Linked DNA regions of Skermanella sp. TT6. The protein of the gene in region 2 interacts with the protein of the main gene of each other region in a pairwise test. Links are inferred from orthologs where the notes say so. Each region holds a gene or a part of one and is shown on either strand. Other genes may lie near its edges.

Evidence for each region. The genes of interacting proteins can lie anywhere in the genome.
Region 1: the proteins of hfq (region 2) and rho interact in binary tests that used the Escherichia coli proteins (3 or more experiments, as listed by UniProt). The link is inferred for Skermanella sp. TT6 from one-to-one orthologs.

The regions. Positions count from the first base shown.
Region 1 is NZ_CP067420.1:5,651,569-5,654,995, reverse strand. Bases 529-3,427 are described here. They hold rho (transcription termination factor Rho), read left to right. Parts: upstream 529-1,299; coding sequence 1,300-2,556; downstream 2,557-3,427. Other genes in these bases: IGS68_RS26315 (histidine phosphatase family protein), read right to left, coding at 3,284-3,427; secB (protein-export chaperone SecB), read right to left, coding at 2,695-3,165; IGS68_RS26330 (cation-transporting P-type ATPase), read right to left, coding at 529-920. In the rest of the region: more of IGS68_RS26330, read right to left, coding at 1-528. UniProt on the Escherichia coli protein: Facilitates transcription termination by a mechanism that involves Rho binding to the nascent RNA, activation of Rho's RNA-dependent ATPase activity, and release of the mRNA from the DNA template.
Region 2 is NZ_CP067420.1:2,671,832-2,675,803, forward strand. What follows is about bases 552-3,467. They hold hfq (RNA chaperone Hfq), read left to right. Parts: upstream 552-1,843; coding sequence 1,844-2,092; downstream 2,093-3,467. Other genes in these bases: IGS68_RS12565 (D-amino-acid transaminase), read left to right, coding at 552-1,044; IGS68_RS12570 (HAD family hydrolase), read left to right, coding at 1,041-1,766; hflX (GTPase HflX), read left to right, coding at 2,124-3,431. Outside these bases: Trk system potassium transporter TrkA, read left to right, coding at 1-125; more of IGS68_RS12565, read left to right, coding at 181-551; IGS68_RS12585 (co-chaperone GroES), read left to right, coding at 3,683-3,970. UniProt on the Escherichia coli protein: RNA chaperone that binds small regulatory RNA (sRNAs) and mRNAs to facilitate mRNA translational regulation in response to envelope stress, environmental stress and changes in metabolite concentrations.

The DNA of each region.
Region 1 (3,427 bases), 3.0 Mb from region 2 along the record:
TCCGGGATCGCCGCGACCGCCAGGCCGACCGCGGCCATGAACATGTCGTCCATGGCGAAACCCTGCAGCCAGACGCCGACCCCGAAGGCGAAGGCGGCCAGCGCCAGGATCCCGACGGTGAGAAGCCGGCCGAAGGCCGCCATCTGGGCCAGCAGCGGCGTCGTCAGGGTCTCGACCCCGGCGATCATGGTGCTGATCCGGCCGATCTCGGTGCGGTCGCCGGTGCCGACCACCAGCCCTGTCCCCTGTCCCATGGTCACCAGCGTGCCGGAGAAGGCCGCCGGGGCGCGGTCGCCCAGCGCCGCGTCCGCGGCCACCGGCTCGATCGACTTGGCGACCGGCACCGACTCGCCGGTCAGCGCCGATTCCTGGATCTGGAGGTTGCGGGCGGCGATCAGGCGCAGGTCCGCCGGCACCTTGTCGCCGGAGGCGATCTGGACCAGGTCGCCGGGCACCAGCTCCTCGGCGGGGATGGTCCGGCGCCGGCCGTCGCGGATCACGGCGGCGTTCGGCGACAGCATGTCGCGGATGGCGTCCAGCGCCTGTTCCGCCCTGCCCTCCTGGATGAAGCCGATCAGGGCGTTGATCACCACCACGCCGACGATCACCGCGGCGTCGACCAGCTCGCCCAGGGCGGCGCTCATGGCCGCCGCCGCCAGGAGAACATAGATCAGCACGTTGTTGAACTGGACCAGGAACCGCACCAGGGCGCTTCGCCGGGGAGGAGGCGTCAGACGGTTCGGCCCGTAGCGGCCCAGCCGGGCGGCGGCCTCCTCGGCGCTCAAGCCCTGCTCGCCCGTCCCCAGCCGGCGGAGCGCCTCGGGAGCGCCGACGGCGTGCCAGGCTTCCGGCACGCCGGAGGAGTCGGTTCCGTCCGGAGCCGGTGCCGGTTGCGGCCGCGACCGGGTATCGACGGTCATGATGTCCTCCATGTTCGTTGGCTGCGTGCCCGGGGCACGGTTGCTGTTCCCATGCCAGAGTTGGTTTCGGCAGGCGGGATCACGAGCGCAATCCTGCGTCATCGGGCATCCCAGCGACAACCCGCCGCAGTGGCCGTGGCGGGACCGGAGCGCCTATCCGCGGATATAGAGCTTCGGTACAGTTCCGGTTTCGTTTGACTTGTCAATCGGGTTCGTATAACCATATCTTCATCAGAAGGCCCAATCCCGAGAATCAAACGCATATTCTCAAGCGTCCCGCCCGGGGATGCTTCGACGGCCGATAGCCTCATCTCTGCCGCGCTGCCCAAGCAACTGCGCCCGGCATCCAACTGCCGCTCCCGTCCCCCACAGGCTCCCGATGAACCTCCAAGAGTTGAAATGTAAGACGCCTGCCGAGTTACTGGCGTTCGCCGAAGAATTACAGATCGAGAACGCCAGCACCTTGCGCAAGCAAGACATGATGTTCGCCATCCTGAAGCAGCTCGCCGACAACGAGGTGCCGATCTTCGGGGACGGCGTGCTGGAAATCCTCCAGGACGGCTTCGGATTCCTGCGCTCGCCGGAGTCCAACTACCTGCCCGGTCCCGACGACATCTATGTCAGCCCGAGCCAGGTGCGCCGCTTCGGCCTGCGCACCGGCGACACGGTCGAGGGGCAGATCCGGGCGCCCAAGGACGGCGAGCGCTATTTCGCGCTGCTCAAGGTCAACACGATCAATTTCGACAGCCCGGACAAGGTCCGCCACCGGATCAACTTCGACAACCTGACCCCGCTCTACCCGGAAGAGCGGCTGAACATGGAAATCGAGGATCCGACCAAGAAGAATTTCACCGGGCGGATCATCGACCTGGTCGCCCCCCTGGGCAAGGGCCAGCGCGCGCTGGTCGTGGCGCCGCCGCGCACCGGCAAGACGGTGATGCTCCAGAACATCGCCCACTCGATCGCCCAGAACCATCCCGAAGTCTACCTGATCGTCCTGCTGATCGACGAACGGCCGGAGGAAGTGACCGACATGGCGCGCAGCGTGCGCGGCGAAGTCGTCAGCTCCACCTTCGACGAGCCGGCGGCCCGGCACGTCCAGGTCGCCGAGATGGTGATCGAGAAGGCCAAGCGGCTGGTCGAGCACAAGCGCGACGTCGTGATCCTGCTGGACAGCATCACCCGCCTGGCGCGCGCCTACAACACGGTCGTCCCCAGCTCCGGCAAGGTGCTGACCGGCGGCGTCGACGCCAACGCCCTGCAGCGCCCGAAGCGCTTCTTCGGCGCCGCCCGCAACATCGAGGAAGGCGGCTCGCTGACCATCATCGCGACCGCGCTGATCGACACCGGGTCGCGCATGGACGAGGTGATCTTCGAGGAGTTCAAGGGTACCGGCAACTCCGAGATCATCCTGGACCGCAAGATCAGCGACAAGCGCACCTTCCCGGCGATCGACATCACCAAGTCGGGCACCCGGAAGGAAGAGCTGCTGGTCGACAAGGCGACAATCTCCAAGATGTGGGTCCTGCGCCGCATCCTGATGCCCATGGGCGTCACGGACTCGGTCGACTTCCTGCTGGACAAGCTGAAGCACACCAAGAGCAATTCCGAGTTCTTCGACTCGATGAACCAGTAATCCGCTTCCGGCGGACATGGAAAAGGCCTTTGCTTCCTCCTCGCGGAGAGAGGCAAAGGCCTTTTCCATTCCGTGTGGGAGGGGCGACGTCCTGCCGCCCACGGTGCGCGGGACGCGCACCCTCCCCGGAGAGGGTCGTCAGGCCGTCGTCTGCTGCTGCGGGGCGGTCTGTCGGCGGTAGAGGTCGGTGAAGTCGATCGGGTTGATCATCAGCGGCGGATAGCCGCCGTCGCGGGTCGCGTCGGCGACGATCGCCCGGGCGAACGGGAACAGCAGGCGCGGGCCCTCGATCAGCAGCACCGGGCGGATATGCTCGTCGGCGAGGCCCTGGAGGGTGAACAGGCCGGCATAGGACAGCTCGACCAGGAATGCGGTGTTCTCGCCGACCTTGGCCTCGCAGCGCATCTCCAGCACGACCTCGTAGAGGGTCTCGCCGACCTGCTGGCTGCGGACATCGACGCCGACCGAGACCTGGGGAGCCGGCTGGCCGGGCAGCAGGGTCTGCGGGGCGTTGGGGTTCTCGAACGAGAAGTCCTTGACGTACTGGGCGTTGATGACGATCGGCAGGGCGGTGGGGCGGCTCTGGCCGGCGCCGGACTGGTCGGTCATGGTGATCTCCTGGTGAGCGCGTGGAAATGGCGCATGCGCGGTTCGTATCGGTTCTGCGCGTCTGGTGCTGTGGCTAGCACGGAACCGCGGGGCACGGCAATGAACGGGTGCCGCCGGGTCACGGCCGGGAAGGCGCCTCGGCCGCAGCCCCGCGGGGGTCGAACTCCACGATGGCGCAGTTCGTCACCTCCTCCCCGGTCAGGGCGCGGATGAAGCCCCAGTGGCTGACGACGCCGACATGGCGCTCGTCCGTCATCCCGGC
Region 2 (3,972 bases):
AGGAGGTGATCATTCCCAGGCCCTCCACGGTGATCAAGCCGCACGACCGGGTCATCATCCTGGCCGCGGTCGGGCAGGTGAAGAAGGTCGAGAAGATGTTCGCGGTTCGGCTCGAGTTCTTCTGATCCTCCGTCGTCCCGTTCCACGATCCCGAAAAGCTCATCCAAAGAAGCGGAAAGCATGGCTCGATACGCATATGTCAACGGCCGGTTCGTTCCCCATGGCGAGGCGATGGTCCATGTCGAGGACCGCGGATTCCAGTTCGCCGACGGTGTCTACGAAGTCGTCACGATCATCGGCGGCAGGCTCGCCGACGAGCAGGGGCACCTGGATCGCCTGGCACGGTCGCTGAACGAACTGCGGATCGCGTGGCCGGTGGCTCCCCACGTGCTCAAGCTGCTGATGCGCCGGCTGATCGCCCGCAACCACGTGACCCAGGGGACGATCTACCTCCAGATCACGCGCGGCGTCGCCCCGCGCGACTTCAAGTTTCCGAAGCACTCCCGCAGCAGCCTCGTCATGACGACGAAGCGGGCGACCGCCTTCGCGACTCCGGAACAGCTGGAGAACGGGGTCAAGGTGATCTCGATTCCCGACATCCGCTGGCTGCGCCGGGACATCAAGTCGGTGGCGCTGCTGCCGCAGGTGCTGGGCAAGCAGCAGGCGGTGGAGGCAGGCGCGTTCGAGGCGTGGCAGCTCGACCCGGACGGCGATGTGACCGAGGGCTGCTCCAGCAACGCCTGGATCGTGACCGAGGACGGCACCCTGGTGACCCGCCATGCCGACAACCTGATCCTGAACGGCGTGACCCGCCTGTCGATCATCCGGCTGGCCAGGGAAGCCGGCATCCCGTTCGAGGAACGCGCCTTCTCGCTGGAGGAAGCCTACCGGGCGCGGGAAGCTTTCGTTTCCAGCGCCAGCACCTTCGTGATGCCGGTCACGCGGATCGACGACCGCACCGTCGGCAACGGCAAGCCGGGTTCCCTGGGAGAGCGCCTGAGGCAGGCCTACCTGGAATATGCCCGGACGGCGGGCGCGTCGTGACGGCGGATCTCGGGGGCGCACCCCTTGGCGACGGCGACCCGACGCGGCTGCCGCGCGCGGTCCTGTTCGATTGGGACAATACCCTGGTGGACAACTGGGGCTGCATCCATGCCGCGCTGAACGCCGCCCTGGTCGCCCACGGACTGCCGCCCTGGAGCCTGGAAGAGACCCGCCTCCGCGTCCGGCAGAGCCTGCGCGACAGCTTCCCCCGCCTGTTCGGCGACCGCTGGACCGATGCGCGAGACATCTTCTACGACCATTTCGGCCGCCACCATCTCGATTACCTGAAGCCGCTCCCGGGTGCCGAGGGGCTGCTGTCGGCGCTGGCCGGGCAGGGCGTCTATCTCGGGGTGGTCAGCAACAAGACCGGCCGCTTCCTGCGGGCCGAGTCGGCCCAACTCGGTTGGGACCGCTACTTCGGCAAGCTCGTCGGAGCGGGAGATGCGCCACAAGATAAACCTGCGGTTGATCCTATCCACATGGCCCTTGAGCCCGGCGGGTTGATTGCCGGTCCCGACGTCTGGTTCATCGGCGATGCAGACGTGGATATGCAGTGCGCCCATGCCGGGAGATGCGTCCCGATGCTGATCGGGAACGGTCCGGACGATTTCGGGAATTTTCCGCCTGCGCACCGGTTTGACACTTGCGATATAGTATCCGACTTGGTGCGGCGCCTTGGCGCCCCCATATCGCTGGAGACTCCAGTCGAACAACGAAAATAGCCCAACAAAAGGGTTATGGAATGTTATCCGGGCTCTGGGATGGGGCCCCAAGAACCATCACAACGGGGCGATTGCATATGTCCGAAAAAAGTCAAAATGTTCAGGACGTTTTCTTAAACCACGTCCGAAAGAACAAGACCCCGGTCACCGTGTTCCTGGTGAACGGTGTCAAACTCCAAGGCATCATAACGTGGTTCGACAACTTCTCCGTCCTGTTGCGACGCGATGCGCATAGCCAACTGGTCTACAAGCACGCAATCTCGACCGTGATGCCTGCCCATCCTATTCAACTTTTCGAGCCGCCCAAGGAAGGTGAAGGTACCTAACGCACCCGATCAGGGCACCGGCCGGTCCGCCATGGGCACCGGCCGCGCCCTCGTGATCCATCCGATCCTGCGCGAGGCCAAGATCGACGACGGCATGCGCAGCCCGGAGGCGCGCCTGGACGAAGCCGTCGGACTGGCCGCCGCGATCGAATTGGACGTAGCATACGCCGAAGCCGTCAAGGTCAACCGGCCTCAGCCGTCGACCCTGCTCGGGTCAGGCACGGTGGAGCATTTCGCCGGCCTGATCCGTGACGCCGAGGAGAGGGGGGAACCCATCGACCTGGTCGTGATGGACCACGCCCTGTCGCCCGTCCAGCAGCGCAACCTGGAACGCGGGCTCCATGCCAAGGTCATAGACCGCACCGGCCTGATCCTGGAGATCTTCGGCGCCCGGGCAAGGACCCGGGAAGGCCAGTTGCAGGTGGAGCTCGCGGCCCTCAGCTACCAGCGCTCGCGGCTTGTCCGGTCCTGGACCCACCTGGAGCGCCAGCGCGGCGGCTTCGGCTTCCTCGGCGGCCCCGGCGAAAGCCAGCTCGAGATCGACCGCCGCCTGATCGGCGACCGGATCATCAAGCTGAAGCGGGAACTGGACGAGGTCCGGCGGACCCGGGACCTGCACCGCAAGGCGCGGGACAGGGTACCCTATCCGGTGGTGGCCCTGGTCGGCTATACCAACGCCGGCAAGTCGTCGCTGTTCAACCGGATGGCCGGTGCCGACGTGTTCGCCAAGAACCTGCTGTTCGCGACGCTCGACCCGACCATGCGCGGAATCGAGCTGCCGACCGGCCGCAAGGTGATCCTGTCCGACACGGTGGGCTTCATCTCCGACCTGCCGACCCACCTCGTGGCTGCCTTCCGGGCGACCCTGGAGGAGGTCCAGGCGGCCGGCATCGTCCTTCATGTTCGGGACATCGCCCATCCCGACACGGAGGCCCAGAAGGCTGACGTCGAGGCGGTGCTGCGCGACCTCGACATCGACCCGTCCCAGGACGGCCGCGTCGTCGAGGTGCTGAACAAGATCGACCTGCTCGACGCCGCCACCCGGGACGCCCTGCTCGCCCAGGCGGCGCGGAACGACCACATGCAGGCGGTCTCGGCCTTGACCGGCGAGGGCCTGCCCGGACTGTTCGGGCTGCTCGACCGCCACATGACGATGGACCGGCAGACGGTCGATCTCGCGGTTCGGATCGACGACGGCGCGGCGCTGGCTTGGCTCTACCAGCGGGGCGACGTGCTGGAACGGCGGGACGACGACTCCTTCGCCCATCTCCAGATCGCCCTCGACCCGGCCGACCTCGCCCGTTTCGAACGGCGCTACGACTACCATCCCGCCACCTGACGCGGATCCACCCGCGTGCCGCACGCTCGGGGCCGGCGCCCTCCGGGGTGCCGGCCCTTATTTTGCCTCCGGGAAAATCGGCCGCCACCCCTGGTGTAAATCGGGCAAGGCCCCATTTGCCGGGGTGAAATGCTTGACGGCAGGGAGATCTGCCGTTATACGGCTGGCACTCCCTGGCCTTGAGTGCTAACACCCAGCGCTGACACCACAGCCGGCACCAAGGCCGGCGACAGACATCTCGGAGAGATCCCATGAAGTTCAGGCCTTTGCATGATCGCGTCGTCGTGAAGCCGACCGAGCAGGAGAACAAGACTGCCGGCGGCATCATCATTCCGGACACCGCCAAGGAAAAGCCGATGCAGGGCGAAGTCGTCGCCGTCGGTCCCGGTGCCCGCGGCGAGGACGGCAAGGTCACCGCGCTCGACGTCAAGGCGGGCGACAAGGTGCTGTACGGCAAGTGGTCCGGTACCGAGGTCAAGATCGAGGGCGACACGCTTCTGATCATGCGTGAGTCCGACCTGATGGGCGTCCTCGAGTAAGA